DNA from 3 places in the Lysinibacillus sp. EB106-09-02-XG168 genome. Region 3 is predicted to be linked to each of the others. Evidence: riboswitches for the same ligand, from Rfam matches in the RefSeq annotation. Region 3 holds a riboswitch; each other region holds the start of a gene.
What was found. Region 3 has a riboswitch for cobalamin ahead of cobT (nicotinate-nucleotide--dimethylbenzimidazole phosphoribosyltransferase). Riboswitches for the same ligand answer to the same signal wherever they lie in the genome.
Positions count from the first base shown of each region.

Region 1: it holds a riboswitch for cobalamin, as region 3 does, so the genes downstream of both, nikA (nickel ABC transporter substrate-binding protein) here and cobT (nicotinate-nucleotide--dimethylbenzimidazole phosphoribosyltransferase) in region 3, are expected to answer to the same signal.
Region 2: it holds a riboswitch for cobalamin, as region 3 does, so the genes downstream of both, AC3WSO_RS11665 (ABC transporter substrate-binding protein) here and cobT (nicotinate-nucleotide--dimethylbenzimidazole phosphoribosyltransferase) in region 3, are expected to answer to the same signal.

Region 1 covers NZ_JBYTDN010000003.1:1,782,934-1,789,473, forward strand. Annotated here, with positions in the region: gene AC3WSO_RS09385 (cytochrome c biogenesis CcdA family protein) at 1-103, shown strand, start outside; gene AC3WSO_RS09390 (response regulator) at 156-524, shown strand; gene AC3WSO_RS09395 (CcdC family protein) at 547-1,044, shown strand; gene AC3WSO_RS09400 (DUF2621 domain-containing protein) at 1,317-1,745, opposite strand; gene AC3WSO_RS09405 (DUF1659 domain-containing protein) at 1,869-2,084, shown strand; gene AC3WSO_RS09410 (DUF2922 domain-containing protein) at 2,097-2,321, shown strand; gene AC3WSO_RS09415 (YvrJ family protein) at 2,409-2,531, shown strand; gene AC3WSO_RS09420 (SCO family protein) at 2,636-3,244, shown strand; gene AC3WSO_RS09425 (DUF1572 family protein) at 3,406-3,942, shown strand; cobalamin riboswitch at 4,086-4,279, shown strand; gene nikA (nickel ABC transporter substrate-binding protein) at 4,481-6,088, shown strand; gene nikB (nickel ABC transporter permease) at 6,164-6,540, shown strand, end outside.
Region 2 covers NZ_JBYTDN010000003.1:2,199,757-2,206,296, forward strand. Annotated here, with positions in the region: gene AC3WSO_RS11655 (hypothetical protein) at 1-606, shown strand, start outside; gene AC3WSO_RS11660 (GTP-binding protein) at 904-2,844, opposite strand; cobalamin riboswitch at 2,986-3,172, shown strand; gene AC3WSO_RS11665 (ABC transporter substrate-binding protein) at 3,342-4,337, shown strand; gene AC3WSO_RS11670 (precorrin-3B methylase) at 4,400-5,077, shown strand; gene AC3WSO_RS11675 (hypothetical protein) at 5,232-5,357, shown strand; gene AC3WSO_RS11680 (S9 family peptidase) at 5,545-6,540, shown strand, end outside.
Region 3 covers NZ_JBYTDN010000003.1:1,240,492-1,247,031, reverse strand. Annotated here, with positions in the region: gene AC3WSO_RS06750 (methionine gamma-lyase family protein) at 1-308, opposite strand, end outside; gene AC3WSO_RS06745 (trimeric intracellular cation channel family protein) at 592-1,197, shown strand; gene cobT (nicotinate-nucleotide--dimethylbenzimidazole phosphoribosyltransferase) at 1,305-2,360, opposite strand; cobalamin riboswitch at 2,475-2,651, opposite strand; gene AC3WSO_RS06735 (YheC/YheD family protein) at 3,571-4,335, opposite strand; partial or broken gene AC3WSO_RS06730 (isocitrate lyase/phosphoenolpyruvate mutase family protein) at 4,692-4,871, shown strand; gene AC3WSO_RS06725 (rhodanese-like domain-containing protein) at 5,219-5,521, opposite strand; gene hfq (RNA chaperone Hfq) at 5,612-5,842, opposite strand; gene miaA (tRNA (adenosine(37)-N6)-dimethylallyltransferase MiaA) at 5,934-6,540, opposite strand, start outside.

The sequences.
Region 1 (6,540 bases), 540 kb from region 3:
TGGCTATATTATGATTGCCGTTGGTGTCGTGTTATTCTTTGATGGATTAACGTATATAACACGCATTTTAGAGCCTATTTTCGGTGGATTTACAGGCTTCTAATCTGCTAAACTAAAGTGGCATACCATACCTTAACGTGGAGGGAGATGAACATGTGCCTACAGTTTTAGTAGTGGATGATACGCTCTTTATGCGTGTTGCAATAAGTAATATGTTTACTGAATGGGGTTATGAGGTAGTCGGTAAGGCAGCAAATGGTAAGGAAGCTGTGGCTATGTATCGTGAGTTACAACCAGATCTTGTAACGATGGATGTAACAATGCCCGTTATGACAGGTATTGCAGCAGTAAAAGAAATCATTCCTGAATTTCCAGATGCAAAAATAATTATGATTACAGCTTTAGGGCAACAAAAGTTAATTGTGGAAGCAATTGAAAGTGGAGCAAAGGATTTTATGACAAAGCCTTTCGAGCCAGAAAGATTAAAAGCTGTAGTTGATCAATTACTTGGACAAAATTGTTAATGACATTAGAGGAGGATTTTTTATGTTTAGCAATATCCCTTCTCACTATTATGTAATAGGTTCGACCATAATGGCCATTTTTATGGGTACCTTTGTCATGGTTATACGTATGCGAGCGTCTAAGAAACCGACAAATGAGAAGAAAATTATCATTCCACCTATAGCGATGTCTACAGGTGCGTTAATGTTTTTATTCGAACAATTTCGAGTGCCACCCATGCAAATTCTTGAAGCGGCAGCAGTCGGCATGGTATTCTCGACAATCTTAATTGCCACTTCTAAATTTGAAGTAAAAGGCCTAGATATTTATTTAAAACGTTCAAAAGCATTCGTTTTTATACTAATCGGACTGTTAGTGTTCCGTGTAGTTGCAAAAGTAATATTAAGTAACTCCATTGATATTGGTGAATTAGCTGGAATGTTTTGGATTCTAGCGTTCGCGATGTTACTTCCTTGGCGAATCGCAATGCTTATCCAGTTCATAAAAATCAAAAAAACAATTCCACTGAAGAATTATTAATGGAAGAGCTACACTAGAGATTTTATCTAGTGTAGTTTTTTTTATGCACCTGATGGATAGAGTAGTTCTAGCGACGGATAGAATCGTCAAAGATATGGATAAAAGGGCGAAAGCTGTGGATAGAATCTTCAAAGTGATGGATAGAAAACAGAGCGAAGGAAGAGTCGTCCAAGCGACGGATAGACTCCAAGAAAAACTTATAAAAAAGAATATGTGATAATTCTTTACTAAGGAAGGAAAAACGCTGCACAACGATTCTGTGCAGCGTATCATCAATCAAATAGATGTTCATATGGAGAAATGTCAATCTGCATTTCATCTAATTTCTTACGTAAAAATTTATGGTCGCGCTTAGGCGTTGCTTGAATATAGCCACGTATAATTAAATCATGGTTAATAGCAGATGCCTTTTCTTCTATTGCAAGTTCTCCAATTTTCCCTGCAATTTTTTCCTTTGCTACTTGTCTAAATAGCTCAGGTACAGGGCTTACAAGTTCATATAGAAGCTCTTTCTCAGGTTGTCCCCATAAATGAATAGTTTTATCTAAATAATACTCTTGCCAATCTAAATCAGATTTACCATCCTGCTTCGGTAAAGCCTTTAAAAATTTGCGGAACATGAAAAATCCGCCAATCGCCATAAGGGAAATAAGTACAACTACCCAAAATAAAATAAACCATAAAAACCAACCACTTAACAAATCGTTCACCTCTTTGCCTTCTCTCACTCTATTATAAAAGCTTACATAAAAAAATTCATCCTAAATGTCCCTTTTTTAGTAATAAGTCCGTATATATATTGTGAAAGAAAGGGGGTGACCTCCATGGCAAAAGTCAATTTCGTAGGTGCTACACTGCGCTTAAAGTATGTCGCTGGACACGATGCCCAGAACGAGCCTTTGTTCACAACAAAAACGTACCGTAATTTGAACAGCTCGCATACGGCAGAAGATTTAGTAGCTGTTGCAAAAGTCATTGCAAGTCTATCTTCACACGCACTAGACAGTATTGTAAAACAGGAAACAACAGATTTATCCTAAGGAGGGAAAGCTATGACACAAGTTCTAGAGCTGCAATTTGAAACAGCAGCAGGGAAAACGGCAACAATTGCAATTGATGCACCGAAGCCAAAGGTAACATCGGAAGAAATTCAAAAGGTAATGCAAACAATCATCGCTAAAAACGTTTTTGAAGGACAAGCTGGCGCTCTGGTTACAATGACTGGGGCTCGCATCGTTGATCGTCAAGTAACAGAAATTGATTTAGAAATCGAATAACTAAGAAATGGTCTTTGCAGCATGTACTGCAAGGACCATTTTCAGCAATAGTAGTCTTATTCATCTAGCTGCGAAGGAGGGACTAACATGGAACAATGGTTAAACATGATATCGGATATCGGTTTTCCTATTTTAGTGTCGTTTTATTTACTGCACCGAGTAGAAGTGAAATTAGATGCCATTCATGATGCGCTTGTTTCCTTAAAGTGAAATCGATTTCACAAAGATGTACGAAAGCTGTCACTTGAGTGTCCTTGTCAATAGTTACATCGTACGATAGGATGAGGATAGTGTAAGTGGGGAGCGTGTTAAAGATGAGAAATAAAATAATTGGGCTTGTTTTACTTTTTGCAGTAGCAACTGTACTGAGTGCGTGTGGAAATTCAAAGTTTAAAGCAGATTATAGTTTAGAATTACCAGATTTTGAACATGTCAATCAACGCGGAGAAAAAGTTTCATTAGAAAGTTTAAAAGGAAAACCGTGGATAGGTATGTATATTTTCACGAATTGTACTTCAATTTGTCCACCAATGTCTTTTAATATGACGCAAGTTCAAGAGAAGCTGAAGAAAAAAGGTGTGGAAGATTATAATATTGTTGCGTTTTCAGTTGATCCTGACGTTGATAAACCAGAAGTATTAGCTGATTATTTGAAAAAATATAATGTTCCAGATCAATCAAAATGGAATCTACTTACTGGTTATTCACAAAAATATATCGAGCAGTTCGCTGTAAAATCAACAAAAATAATCGTCAGAAATGATCCTAACAGCGACCAAGTCGTCCATGGGAATCAATTTTTCTTAGTTGATAAAGATGGCGTAATCGTAAAAATGTATTCGGGGTATGCAGAGAATCCAGAGGATGTCCCTATTGACACGATTGTATCAGATATAGAAACATATATTGATGAAAATTTATAATGGCTCGAAGGAAACCGTCTCAATTAATGAAGAGACGGTTTTTTTTGGTTTAAATTTAATCTTTTATACCTGTAGCCTTGTTATAGTGTAGAAGGAGGGGAAAGATTTTGTCTGATACAGAATATTATTAAAATAGTTGAAAAGGGACAGGGGGGTCAACAATGACGCTAGCGCGAATGTATTTAAATGTTGTCAAAACAAGATTTAGAAGTGTCAAAGAGCTAGGCGATAAAACACTCGACCAATTAGAAGAGGCCCAATTGCACTGGGCGTATAATGAAGATTCAAACAGTATCGCAGTGATTGTAAAACATATTAGTGGTAATATGATATCGAGATGGACTGACTTTCTAACGACAGATGGTGAGAAAGCAACGAGAAATCGTGATGATGAATTTACGGATAGCCTTCAGACAAAAGAAGAGGTTATGACAGTATGGGAAAAGGGCTGGCAAGTATTTTTAGATGCTTTACAAGGATTATCTGAAGCTGATTTAAATGGGTTTGTAACGATAAGGGGAGAGCAGCATTCCGTGATAGATGCGATTGAAAGACAAATGGCCCATTATTCACAACATGTCGGTCAAATCGTTTACATCGCTAAGCAAGTAAAGGGTTCTCAGTGGCAAACAATAAGTATTCCAAAGGGACAATCTCAGTTTTTTACAGAATCAATGTTAAAAAAACATCAACGATAGAAGTGTAGCCATCGCACTAGTATGTGGTGGCTTTTTTTTGTGGAATAAACATAAATATCTATGTTGAAAAATCTCAAAACTATATTATATTCAGAAAATAAAATTGACGTGTGTCTTTGCAGCGTGTTATGTTTAATACTAATTTAATATGTATCATTACAAGTTTGAGTGAAAAAACTTTTTCGCTTAATTTAAAGGAAAATGGGTGTAAATCCCATGCTGTCCCGCAGCTGTAAATGAGGAGTTTTGTTTCTAATACCACTGAGTAAGTACTTGGGAAGGTGAAGCAAAATGAAGATTCATAAGCCAGAATGCCTGCTTGTAGTAAGATTCATTGTAGATCTACGAAAGATAGGGAGATGGATGGAAGGCTTTTAATAATGAGTTTTTCTATCCCTATTCACGTGGAATAAGGATTTTTTTTTGCATTTTTCTAATCATAGTCATGAGATTACTTTGAGTTTCAAGTTAGTATTATGGTGGAGAAACATACATATATCAATTTTCTATCACCCAAGAATAGACAGGAGCAATCATAATGATATTTTTTAAAAAAATATTACCTTTCATTCTCATACTGATGTTAACCATTGTAGCAGGCTGTTCAAGCTCGGGTGAAAGTAATGGAAGTAAAACTTCTAACGAAGGAAAGGTGATAACAGTTGGCTGGCCGCTAGATATAGGGCCTTTAAATCCGCACACCTATTTACCAAACCAAATGACTGCGCAAGCAATGGTATATGAATCATTGGTAGAATATAACGATGACGGGACAATATCGCCGAAATTAGCGAAGAGCTGGGAAATTTCTGATGATAAAACAGCTTATCTATTTCATCTTAGACAAGATGTAAAATACTCTGATGGGACAGCATTTAATGCAGATAATGTTATTCGTAATTTTAATGCGGTTTTAGCAGATCGTGATACACACTCTTGGATGGGGATGGTGAATCATATTGTAGATGTTGTGAAAGAAGACGACTATACAATTCGTCTACAATTAGATGCGCCCTATTACCCTGTATTAAATGAACTGGCTTTTGTGCGACCATTTCGCTTTTTAGGGGATAACGGATTCCCTGAAGGAGATACAACTAATAAAGGTATTAATGCTCCGGTTGGAACAGGTCCATGGGTATTAACCGAATATAAAAAAGATCAATATGCAATTTTTAGCCGCAACGAACATTATTGGGGTGAAAAGCCACTAGTTGACAAAGTAAAAGTGAAAATTATTCCTGATTCAGAATCTATTTCACTGGCATTTGAAAATGAAGAATTAGACATAATTTATGGTCGAGGCATTATTAGCTTAGATAACTACACTTTCTTAAAAGACAGTGATCAATACAAAACGGCTGTATCTGAACCTTTATCTACACGAGCATTACTTTTTAATACACAATCTGGTCCTTTAGCAGAATTAAAAGTACGCCAGGCTATTCAATACGCAGTTAATAAAGAACAAATGGTTGAAAGTATTACCCATGGTACAGAAAAAGTTGCCAATAAACTGTTTTGGGGTGCTATTCCATACGCAGATATTGAGTTAAAACCAATACTATTTAATCCAAAAAAAGCCGAGCAGCTATTAGATGAAGCAGGTTGGACATTAAAAAATGGTGATAAAATCCGTTCTAAAAATGGGCAGCCTCTTCAATTAGATTTAATCTACATTGCAACAGATGCTATCCAAAAACCAATGGCAGAATTAATGCAAGGGGAATTAGCAAAAATAGGCGTCCAATTAAACCTTGAAGGCGCCGATGTAATGGTAGGGCTCCAAAAATTAATGGATAATCAAGTAGATATTAATTTCTGGCGCACAAACGGTCCACCAACAGACCCACACAGCTTCGCAAACGAGTCAGCAACACCGAATGCAAATGGTGTTTATGAAGCGAAATTAGGCCTAGATAACGCAGCGCAAATTGATGGCAAAATACATCAATTATTAATTGGTACAGATGAAGCGGAACGTGTGCAATTGTATAAAGATATTTTAACAATGTTCCATGACCAAGCATTATTCTATCCAATTTCATATGAAACGAATAACGTTATTTACCATAAACATATGAAAGATTTTAATCCCTGTGCATCTGAATACGATATCCCTTATGCTCAAATGGATTTAAAGTAAGAGAATGAGAAGAGAGTGGGTCTACTATGACTCCTCTCTTTTTGCACTATGAAGACTTGGGAAGTGATGAAAGAAATGTACGAATCAACTTGGCTTTTTTGTTTAAAACGAGTTATTACATTACCATTTGTTTTACTAGGGGTGTCAATAATGACCTTTTTATTTATTCGTTTTGTTCCAGTAGAGCCAGCGGAGGTCATACTTAGAATGTCAGGGGTCGCCCCGACAGCAGAAGCGATACAGGCGCTACGATCGGAATTAGGCACTGATCAACCATTGTCTATTCAATATTTTATATGGCTAAAAGGTGTGTTGCACTTCGATTTTGGTTCATCATTTGTGAGTAAATTACCCGTTGCTCAAGAAATAGTAGAAAAACTGCCGGCAACTTTTGAATTAGCCCTAGCTGCATTTGTATGTATGATTTGCTTTAGTATTCCACTAGGTATTAT
Region 2 (6,540 bases), 960 kb from region 3:
GAACGATTGTTTGAACAAATTTTATATAACAAAGATATTATTTGGATTCAAAATGAAAGTTTTAATGGCCACCTTTTTGCAAAAGCGAATATTACGGACCAACTTAAAACAAAAACAAATGATTTTATGATGTATATGCCGACAAATCCAATTGTGTACGATGTGAATGGCGAACATTATCATTTAATTACACGTATCGATTCGACTCGTGCAAAACCAAATTTAGAGCGACTTTCCCAAGCACCTAAGCCAATACTAAGTGCTGCTCGGGTCAATGATTTATTGTGCTCGATAGTGATGCGCTTTTATGAGGTATATTTAGAAGATTTATCACGAGTAGTTTATAAAAATAAACAACTGATCAATTTTATAGAGCGAGAGTATCTTCAATTTCTAAAAGCTGTGAAGGAACTAAATGATCATCATTTAAATTGGCACCCACGTGGAAATGGTCATGAACTATTGCTTGAACTGATTGATAATTTACAACTTTTGAAAAGTCGACCTGGCAAGGTTTTAATGGATTTTTCACATTCCCATAGCTACGTTGTGGTGGAATCTTCATATCCTATTTATAGACAGGGTCAGAAAACGATACAAGCTTAGTAAATTAAATATGTGCGGGATGAATTTCAATGCCTTTAGGAGAAAGATATATTCCTTGCAAGTTAATAGAATGGAGTTGTCCGTATAGGTAGATACCCGCGCGAAGCAAGATTACCCGCGGAGAGAAGGCAAATACCCGCGAAAGGAAGGGGAATACCTGCGGAAGCAGGTCGAATACCCGCGAAAGGAAAGGGAATACCCACGCGAAGCAAGATAACCCAAAAAGCATAGTAACTCTCCACGAAACATAAGAAAACAGGACATGGATCTAACAAATCATGTCCTGTTTTTATGAATTTAGTCAATACAATGCATTGCTGCTTGTGCTTCGTGCCATGGAACGGAGTAGCCCTTGCCTTTTGCGCAAAAAATACTAGAGGATGTATAGTCGGGATCGGCGTTCTTATCGTAGCAGATTTGAGCGATAATTTCTTCTGTATTGTGACATATATCGTAGCCATCAAATTGTAGGGAAATTACGCCCTTCCCATTGGTGTAGGCGGCAAAGGTAGTACTGTAGCTCATAAATGTTGAGACAGGGGCCCGGCCGGTTACAATCGCATCATGTTCAGTTATGATTGGTGCGTCAAATGTACCCGCAGCTTGCTGAATGTCGGTCATCATGCGGCCGATGAAATCACTAGAAGCTTTAAGTTTAAAGCGGTAGTATGGCTCTAGTAATACATTTTCTGCTTGTTCGAGCCCTTGCCGTAATGCACGGAATGTTGCTTCACGGAAATCGCCACCTTCAGTATGCTTATTATGTGCGCGTCCCGTTAAGAGTGTGAAGCGAATATCTGTTATTGGAAAACCAGTTAACAGCCCATGATGATCGCGCTCGAATAAATGTTTTTCAATGAGTCGTTGATGCCCAACTGTTAAATCATCCGCGTGGCATGCATTGACAAATGTATTGCCCGTGCCACGTGTATTTGGCTCCATCAATAAATGGACTTCTGCGTAATGCTTTAATGGCTCAAAGTGACCATAGCCTGTCACCGTTGTGGCGATCGTTTCCATATATAAAATCTGGGGTTCGCTAAATGAAATGTCTAGCGAGAAGCGTTCATGAAGCACTTCGATAAGAACCTCGAGTTGGATGATACCCATAATATGTACATGAATTTCTTGGAATTTTTCATGCCATAGCACACGTAATGAAGGTTCTTCTGCTTCAAGAATACGGAAAGTTTTTAACACGTCCTTTATATGCTGAGTACCTTCATAGTGTACTTTTGCCTGTAAAGTCGGTACTAACTCAAAGGGCTGAGAATTATTCGAAGAACCAATAATATCGCCGATGTTTGCTTGACTAATCCCTTTTAATGCGAAAATCTCCCCAGCCTCTACCTTTTGAGAAGTTTCATACCGGTTGCCATTGTATAGTCGAATCTCCGTCACTTTTTCAGTCACGTCTCCAAATGAAAGTTCATCACGAACATGTAACGTTCCTTGCAAAGATTTGATAAAAGTTAAGCGTTGATGTCCATCATGACGAATTTTAAACACCTCACCTTGAAACGGAGTATTGTTATTAAATTGTGTCTCTGTAAGGAGGGGGAGCTGTGTTAGGAATTCCTTTATTCCACTATCTTTTAAGGCAGACCCAGAAAAACATAGAAAGGCCTTTTCCTGTTTAATCATCTGAGTTAAATGAGTAAGGCAGTTAGAGCTATCTAATGTTTCATTGAGAAAAGCATCGAGAATGTGTTCATCACGTTCAGCAAGCCACTCCATTATGTCGTTTGAAACATAGTCGGAACGGAGCGGTTCGTCTACGAATAAAACATCTGCAGAGCAATCTTTTTGAAGCGCAGCCATTACTGCTTCAACATCTGCACCTTCACGATCAATTTTGTTGATAAAAAAGAAGGTTGGAACATGATATTGGCGTAAGAGGTGCCACACTGTTTCAGTATGACCCTGTATTCCTTCGACGGCACTAACAATAATGATGGCATAATCCATAACCCGAATGGCACGCTCCATCTCTGGAGAGAAATCGACGTGCCCAGGTGTATCGATTAAGGTATATGTATCATTCCTAAGCGTCATGCGACCTTGCTCTGCAAAAATTGTAATACCTCGCTGACGCTCCAGCTCATGATTATCTAGAAATGTGTCCTGGTGATCCACTCGTCCACGGGATTGAATACTGTTTGTATGAAATAGTAACTGCTCAGAAAATGTTGTTTTACCGGCATCCACGTGAGCAAGTACTCCAATTGTTACATGCATAAAAAGATCCTCGTTTCTATTTATTCATTTAACAACATTGTAACAGAATTGGTATAAAAAATATTTCATATAGTGTTTATGTCGCAATAGTGTTAATATATGTATGATTGCGAATTTACTAGTCAATTAATATATACAACAAAATAAAAACGACGTATTGGTGTAAATGACCTTTGTTATTTGCTTAAAAGGGAAATCGGTGCAAATCCGATGCTGTCCCGCAACTGTAAATGGGGAGTCTATACAAGATGCCACTGTAGCCACACTATGGGAAGGCGTATAGATGATGAACCTAAGCCAGGATACCTGCCATTATGTATTTATTACTGAATCCACGAGGATGGGGATAGTGAACAGGTTGAAAAACCTTTCTTTTGCTATGCTAACCTCTTGGAAACAAGGGGATTTTTTTATGCCCTTTTCTAGAATCGCTATCTGGTAGCATAGAAGTCTAAACGATTTCTTTCTATATATTTAACATCAAAGGAGAAGAGGACATGAAGAAATGGAAAAGCTCATGGCTAGTCTTTGCAATCGCATTGCTGGCTATATTGGGTGCTTGTAGTGAAAAGGACAAACTAGAATCTGCTACACAAAGTGAGAAGGTAGAGGCTTCACAAGCTGAAAAGTCAGACATAACGATTGAAAATAATGGAACAACGCAAGTATATAAGGAAGCCCCAAAAAAAGCGATTAGCTTAAATCAGCACGTGACAGAAATTATGTTAGCTTTAGAGCTAGAAGATTCAATGGTAGGGACGGCGTACTTAGATGATAAAATTTATGAGCCCCTACAAGCGGCCTACGATAAAGTGCCTGTGTTAGCAAATCAGTATCCTACAAAGGAGCAGGTTATTGATGCAGAAGCAGATTTTTTATTTGGTGGTTGGAAAAGCGCCTTTGGAGAGAAAGGTGTTGGTACACAAGAAGAGCTTGAAACATTAGGCATTCACACTTATTTACATACAGCCTCAATCATGACGAAACCAACTTTAGACGATATTTTCATAGATATTCGAAATATCGCAAAAATTTTTCGTGTTGAAGAACGTGGAGAAGCACTAATTGAAAAAATGACAAAGGATGTAGAGGATGTCCGTGCAAAATTACCGCAAGATGGAGAAAAACTACCTGTTCTAGTGTTTGATAGTGGTGATAAAGAGGTCTTCACTGCAGGACAAAACATTATGAATGAACTTGTTACAATGGCCGGCGGTAAAAATATTTTTGGTGATGTAGAATCGGGTTGGACTACGGTGTCCAAAGAAGATGCAGTAGAACGTAATCCAGCAGTCGTAGTTGTCATAGATTACGGAGAAACAACAGCGGAAGCAAAAATAAATTTCTTAAAAAATGATCCAGCCTTAAAGGAAATGGAAGCGGTCAAAAACGAACGCTTTGTGATCCTACCACTTTCTGCTGCCTCTGAAGGGGTACGTGCTGCAGAAGCCATTCAAATTTTGGCGAAAGGCTTCTATCCTGAGAGTTTTTAAGCTATCCAATAAATTGGGGGCTAGCAATTGGCTAGCTTCTTTCTTCATAAGGAGAAGTATTTATGAATGCATTCCGTTCGAATATACCGGACAAAACCTTCGAAAACTTAAACAATAATGCGGATTTTACTCGCCTTGCAGTAAGTCCAGGCATTATTAATAAACATTATACCCCTGCACAATTCCAAACAATAGCAAAGGTTGTAAGGGAAAATGGTGCCATAAAATACTCTGCCTCTTACTGCCTATTATTATCTATCCCAACAGTAGAAGTTGAAAAGACGATTGAGGAGCTAGAAGACGCTGGCTTTTATGTGGCAAAGCAAGGTCCGATTGTAGCGATGAAAGCATGTGATTTTTGTGATGGTGACAAGATGGAGGCAGCACCAATTACAGAAAAGCTATATCATTCATTAAAAGGAATCACTGTCCCTACAAGATTACGTGTAAATGTCAATGGTTGTGCCTCTGCCTGTTATAATGCGGTGTATGATGATATTGGGCTTGTCTATCAAAAGGATAGCTTTGATGTTTATTTAGGGGCAGTGCCGATGGGAGCGAATGCAAAAGCCGGGACACTCTTTGCGAAAAAGGTAGGAGTAGAGCTTATTGAAGGCTTTTTAAAACAAATCATTGAGCTCTATCAGAAACATGCTCGTCCGAATGAACCCTTTTATAAATTTTATCGCAGAACAAATTCTGCAGATTATTGGAAAGATTTAATCTCCCTCTTATCATAACAAGGGCTCTTAGCGACTGATTGGCTGTTCTATCGCTTTCAAGTAAATCCGGCTTCGAAAAAATAACTTCTCCTAACCCATCCTCCCAAAACAGTAAAAATTATAGATTAACTATAGGAGTGAACTTGATGGAAAAAATACCAGTAATGGCGCTTTGGCAGTAGGACTATGCCGGGGAAATTCGCTTCGAAATTCAATCGATTTTGCCACGAAAGTTGCTGCTTATGTCGTTACACAAATGGGGGCACAACCATCAATCCCGGATTCACTCTTGAAATAAATGAAAGCCGTAGCTGTTCCTAATTATTACGAAGAGCTACGTTTTTTTTATACGCAAGTCATCAGTTGGTATTCGAAATCCTCTTTAGAATAAAAAACAATTTCTCTGAAAAAGAAGGAATAATACTTAGTGTATCGAAATATTGTACTAAGTAATCAAATTTTCACACAAAGGGGATAAGGAAATTATGACATTGAAACAAGGGATAAAACCAGAAGATCTATATAAATTAAAATCAGTGGCAGATCCACAAGTATCACCTGATGGAACAGAAGTGGTGTATGTACAGACTCATATTGATGAGAAAAAAAAGGACTATGTGTCTAATTTATTTTACATAAACTTGGATGATAAAAAACCGCAACAATGGACATTTGGGGAAGATAAAACGCATTCACCTGTTTGGGCTCCGGATGGCAGTAAAATCGCGTTTGTGTCATCGAGAAATGGTAAGCCGCAAATTTTTGTTCTTTCAAAAACAGGCGGGGAAGCTAAACAAGTTACGAATTGTAAAAATGGTGCGACATCGCCTACTTGGTCTCCTTGCGGAGAGAAAATTGCCTTCTCTGTACAGCTTGGTAAAGAGGAAACCATTGATGATAAAGTTGAGAACAATCAAAAGGAAGACAAAGAGCTAAAACCACTTGTAATAGAAAAGATGAAACATAAATCAGATGGAGCGGGATTTATGGATATGGAGCAATTTTCTCAAATTGCGATCGTTCATCTTGCATCAGGAGAATTAGAGCTACTGACGGAAGGGAAACATAATTTACAGCTTGGTACATGGTCTCCGAATGGAAAATATATTTCGTACATTGCGGACTTAACTGAGGATCTAGACTTTTCATTCATATGTGATATTTATTTATTGGATTTAGAAACGAAACATGGTCGTAAGCTAACAGATGGATCAGGGGTGTTCTACCAAACTTCATGGTCTCCGAACAGCCGCTTCATAGCTTATATTGGAAGTGAAAGAGAATTTGAAAATGCAACACAACCAAAGCTATGGATTTATGATTTGGACAATGATAATCAGACATGTGTAACGAGTGAATTTGACGCGCCTGTCGGTGATTTTGCTATCGGTGATTTCCTTCAAGGTGTTGTTCCTCCGCGCATTCAATGGCTAGAGGATAATAAAAGCTTTTACTTCCAATTGACAGATCACGGAAATACA
Region 3 (6,540 bases):
ACCCCGAATAAGCTAAGTGTGATTGCATGTGTACCAGAAATAATTTGCGGACGTACAATGGCAGCCTCCGCACCAAAGACCTCTGCATAAACACGTTCTAGATTGTCACGCCCTTCATCATCATAGCCATAGCCGTTAGATGGGTGCAGATGATAATCACTTACTTGATGCTTTCGGAATGCAGCAAGCACTTTTTGTTGATTGAAGAACGCCATATCTTCTACCTTTGCATGAAAAGGGCGTACTTTTTCCTCTATTTTAGCAGCTAATGCTAGTGTTTCTTCTGATAAATTGGTTGTAAAAGTCATTATGTTCTTCTCCATTTCACATTTGTTCAAATCTTATCTTAACAATTTGTGAGCTTGCCTGCAAAAATTGCTTGTGGTTCTAATTGCATTTAGGCGCTAAGTTAAAAAAAACTATATCTATGAATTTCTGCTATAATTAGATATTTGATATCTGATAATTCCGAATCGTAAGTCGATGCTTTCTTTGCTTCTAATACAAAAAAGAAGACTTTAGTGTTTTCTAGTTTGTATTAGTAACTAATCTACAACAAGAAATGATTTATTCACATAAGGGGTGAAAGGGTTGGCTTGGGAGTTTTTTAGTATCATTGGAACGATTGCCTTCGCTATTTCCGGGGCTATAATTGCAATGGAAGAAGAATATGATTTATTCGGTGTCTATATACTCGGTATCGTAACTGCTTTCGGTGGTGGAGCTATACGAAATCTATTGATAGGTTTACCTGTAACTACACTTTGGGGTCAAGATATGATGTTCCAAATTGCCATTGCTGCGATTACGCTTTTTTTCTTATTTCCACATCGACTTATTCAGCATTGGCATCGCTGGGGTAATTTCACCGATGCTATCGGATTATCGGCATTTGCGATTCAAGGTGCCCTTTATGCTGTGAAGCTCGACATGCCTATTAGCGCAGTTATTGTAGCTGCTGTCTTAACAGGGTCAGGTGGTGGAATTGTTCGAGATTTATTAGCTAGACGACAACCATTAGTCCTCCGTGATGAAGTCTATGGTGTTTGGGCTGCACTGGCAGGGCTTATCATCGGACTTCAACTTTTCTCAGGGGATATCTTTTTATATGTATTGTTTGGTGTAATCACAGTATTAAGAATACTTTCATATATGAAGAAATGGCGTTTACCGTTGCGGAAGTTGAATCGAGCATAATTATACTGTTGCATAATAACAAGCCCAAATCTGATATTTGGGCTTGTTTCGAATTTTTAAATTCCTTATTTATCACAAACTCCGTGCATCCACAGCAGCGACTAAAATTAATTTTTCAACAGCAACATAGCTTCTTCCAAAGTAGTCATGTTTTTCATCATAGAGCTTGCTGCATCCAAAATAGGAAAGGCTAAAGCTGCACCAGAGCCCTCTCCCAATCGCATATTCATATGTAGCATCGGTTCAATTCCGAGCATTTCAGCGGCGATTTTTGCGCCTGGTTCTTCAGAGGCATGAGAAGGAATGATATAGTCTTTTACGGTTGGCTCGATTTCGTATGCAATAAGAGCTGCAATAGTAGAAATAAAGCCATCAATCACAACTGGTTTACGATGTGCGGCGGCAGCAAGTATTACACCAGCCATAGCGCCTATTTCTAACCCTCCGACTTTTGCAAGTATATCTATAGCATCATGACGATTTGGTTTATTTAATGCTATTGCATTGTGAATGACTTCTACTTTATGAGCTATTCCCCCTGGCCCAACTCCTGCGCCGAAGCCTGTCACTTCATTCGGATGACAATCACGAAGAACCGATAATATAGCAGCACTCGGTGTTGTATTACCAATTCCCATTTCTCCTGTCCCGAGTACATTGATTCCTTTTTTGATTTCTTCTGTAGCTACCTCAATCCCTACTTCAATTGATTGTATGGCTTCTTCCCTTGACATAGCAGGACCTTTTGCCATATTGTCCGTACCATATTTAATCTTTTTAATGATGACACCAGCATCATGTGGAATATCCTCTTTTACACCAACGTCTACTGTGACAATTTTTGCATTTGTTATTTTCGCGACAGCACAGACACCTGTTCCTCCTCTAGGGAAATTTAGTGTTTGAAAGACCGTCACATTTTGTGGATTTGGTGTAACTCCTTCATCACAGACACCATGATCCGCGGCACAGACAATAATTGCTTTATTATCTATCGTAGGAAATAGTTCGCCTGTTATACCCGATAGTTGCACAGCTAGAGTCTCTAGCTTCCCCAAGCTACTAGGAGGCTTGCAAAGTGCATCTATGCGTTCTCTTGCCTGCTCCATCATTTTTTGGTCGGCACTTTGAATGTTTTGAATCGTTTGTTGTAATAATTGCATGAAAATTTCCCCTTTCTTATTTGCCCTTGTTACTCGAAGAATGATTTAGAGAAAAAAATAAAAAGCCTGTAGTTTATCCATAACAAATAAACTACAGACTTTTCCATCGTCTATATAATATGAAGCAGATAGGCAGGTCTCCTGGCTCAATTTCAACATTTCATAGAACCTTCCCAGAACGATGCTAGTGGCATTCTCTATGAAACTCCCTTTTACAGTGGTGGGACCGCTAAAGATTTTCACTTTATTCCCTATTCTCCCGCAATGGGCACCTAATGCTTTTATGCAATTACTTTAAATCTACGACAAAGTATTTTTTGTGTCAACATTTAAAATTTTCGTTCTTTGTTGTATTTTAAAGTGAACGGACATGTTAACTATTCATATTTAAAAAATCTAACGCAAAATACTAAAGTAATAACTGCTATAACCAGCCCGCATTTGGTTTGATATAATCGAAGGAAAATCCGTGCCATAAAGATTTCTTGTCTCTATCGTACTCGCTAAGGATTATAGTAAAAATGGATGTTCACTACCGCTGTTTCAGTGTTTACATTTTTCCTTCTAAGGAGGCAAAATGTAAACACTGAAAATTCAGAACTTTTTTTGCGCAACACTAATGTTATAAACTAAAAATAAGAAATTGAGCTTTCTTCGTTACTTCTATTCATAACATCTCCACGAAATAGATTAATGTTCATGCCCATTTTTTAAGTGAAACTATTCCCTATAATTATTTAGAAGTTGTAGTTCTACATAACTCAAACAAAGTATAATTAATATAAATAATGTCTGCTTAAGTTGTAAACAGACATTTTTATATGGAAATTGATATTGTATTTCCATTAAATCAAACTTCTTTAAGTTTGTTAATGAAATTGTTCCAGGGATTCCTTCGTTGGCATTCGCTCTAAAAGAGTGAATCAAAAAACACTTCGAATAACCAAATAAACTAATATACCGAAATCAGGTTCCTAAGGGCTGGCAATTTGAACCCATTCTGAATCGGCTCCATTAGAAAATTGATTCATATCGCGACTACCCAGCCATATTCCATTTTTTCTAGGTAAATTCCTAATCGTTCACAAGTAACGGATGCAATTAAGTTTCTTCTTCCCTAAAATTATAGTAGGGAAAGTAATTTTTTGATGTATGTCTATTGAATAGAAATATGCTGATGACTAACATGAAAAATAACTACATTTCAAACTTAGCCTTCACTTTGCTTTTTCCTAATCTCAACAATGTTCTTCCAGATCGCCCTATCAACTTTGGCAAAACTACGAATGCTTGGCGTTGTATTTACTTCAAATAATATAGGTTTTCCTTCAAGATCTATTCCAAAATCAATGCCATATTCTCTAGAAGGAAAGTGGGATGCTATTACTTCAGATGCTAAAATTGAATCTTCTTTTAGAGAGTCTATTGTTTGATCTCTCTTTGTATTATCCATCATCAAATAATCTGATAATAATTCTTCAATTGATATTGCTTGAGAACCCCGATTTGAATTAACAATCCCATGATCCTCAGATGCAAGCCTTCCGTAAATTCCACCAATTATCCATTTTCCCTTTAGATTTTGAACATGAACACGAATGGATATTGAATCCCCCTCAGGGGTTAGACTTTTGACCCCCTCCTGTATAATATAATTTCCGCTTAATCTACCGTGTTTCTCATATGGATGTAGAACTTGGTGGAAATCCTCAATTGCTGCTACACATTTGCTTATTTCTTCAGCTTGCATGGTAAATCCGTTAAAACAATAGTATCCATCTTTTCTTTTGTAGACTTTATAAATCGCTCTTCCTTGTCCAGCGCTATTATGTTTCACATAAATATACTCATACTTATTTAATAAATAGATTAGGTTTTCTAGACTGTAAAGTGTTGATTCTGGAATGCAGTTAGTTGTTAAAGGATTTTGTTTTAAAAGTAAGAATTGTTCCCATTTCCCAAGTCCATTTTTCAATAAACTCACCTCATTTAGTTAGATATTTTTATTTCTATTGTATTAATAGTTTAGTCCTCCCTACTGATGGAGGTTACTATATTGTATGCAAATAAATTTATCTTACATGGGTAGGTGAGACTTGGTAACGCGACTAATACCCCCTATTTTTCTGTTAGAGTCATAATAAATTTACTACACTAGAAAAGGAGCATTATGATTGTTCTTAATACATCCATTTTATTGAATTCTAAATCATCAGTTTCTAATATATTTGCCCTGCTAATCTTTACTTTTAGTCTTATGGAGATGGGAGATATTGAAAAAAAGGACGAATTTTTTTAAAAATATATATTCGGGACAAACTTGAATTTTTAATGAAAGCCCATAACGGTCTTTCCGCAAAAATTGTAGAGGAAGTCGGTTTTCAAGGGATTTGGGCGAGTGGTCTATCGATATAAGGCTCATTAGGTGTAAGAGATAATAATGAAGCATTATGGACGCAGGTATTAGATATACTTGAATTTTTGAATGATACGACAACAATTCCCATTTTAGAGGCAGTTTAACTGTATAAGAAAAACCCTCGTATTACCGAGGGTTTCAGCTTGTTGACTAAAGAATAAATATATATAAATGATGGATTATCACTATAACGTATGGTTGATTTCCGTTCATATTGGGCGCTTTGTTGCTGTCGCTTCGCTCCAGGGTCTCATCTGTGACGCTGATACCCAAAGAGTCGCCCAGTCGTAACGAAGATCAACTTATATATTTGACGTTACTTTCAAATCAATCCTACCTTTTAGTGCGTAAAGAGAGTTATACTGCTTTACGCAAACAAAGTAACGTTTATCTACAGTCTAAAAACCTCGCCTAAACGAAGGTTTTAATCGATCGATAATTATTTAAATTCTAACTCTCCATCATAAGCAAGCATGCCGCCTTCAAGGTTTGTTACGTCAAAGCCTTGAGCTTCTAGGTATGCACAAGCATTTGCTGAACGTCCACCTGCCTTGCAAACGATAATGTATGGCTTAGAAGCATCTAATTCTTCTAAGCGCTCAGGGATTGTCCCAAGAGCAATGTGCTGAGCACCAGGAATCATACCCTGAGCTACCTCATCCTCTTCACGAACATCAATAATGTATAGGTCTTCGTTCGCATCTAATAGTTCTAATACTTCAGTTGTATCCATAGATTTCATATGTGTAGTCCTCCAATATATCAATTTCCTCTTACATTATAGCCTGAAGGCAAAAAAACAGCTAGTGTCAAGAACACTAACTGCTTTACTCTAGTTATCTGTCTCTAAAAAATCCACTTGCTTTGCTGGAACAAATGTAGAAATAGCGTGTTTGTAAATAAGGTGTTGTTTGCTATCAGCATCTAATAATAATACTGTAAAATTATCATAGGATTTCACAGTTCCTTTTAACTGAAATCCATTTAACAAAAACACAGTTACAAAAACATTATTTTTACGTAAATGGTTTAAGAATGTATCTTGCAAGTTAATTGATTTCATCAAATATGCCTCCCTATACTCTCTTTCTACCTCTTCATTCCTATAGTAGCATGTTCTACCAATTTGGCAATTAGTAATTTTTAGAAATTAATCAAATTTTTTCATTATTATTAACAAAATATACATCCATTTTGTTACGGAAGTATGTTAGCTGTCTTTTCGCATAGCGGCGAGAATTTTGCTTTAAGCTGTCAATGGCTTCTTCTAAAGAGCATTTACCATCTAAGTAATCGTATAATTCTTTGTAACCGATTGCTTGGATTGATTGCACACCACGAATATTTTTCTGCCATAAGCCCTTTACTTCTTCTAAAAGCCCTTTTTCCATCATTATATCAACACGACGGTTAATACGATCATAGAGCACTTCACGTGACATATTTTGTCCAAGCCCTAAAATCACATGATTGTACAGTGGAACCTCTCCACGATTTTGTGCTTCGGATGCCTTTGAAACGCCACTAAGCTCAATCATCTCTAACGCACGTATGACACGGCGAGTATTATTTGGATGAATTGCCTCCGCTGTTTGTGGATCAAGTTTTTTCAGCTTAGCATGCATCGCCTCTGGACCTAATTTTTCCAGTTCTTCATAATAGGCTTTCCGTGCCACCTCATCAACCTGCTCCTCTGTAAATTGAAAATCAAAGAGTACTGCCTGCACATATAAACCCGAGCCCCCTACAATAATCGGTAGT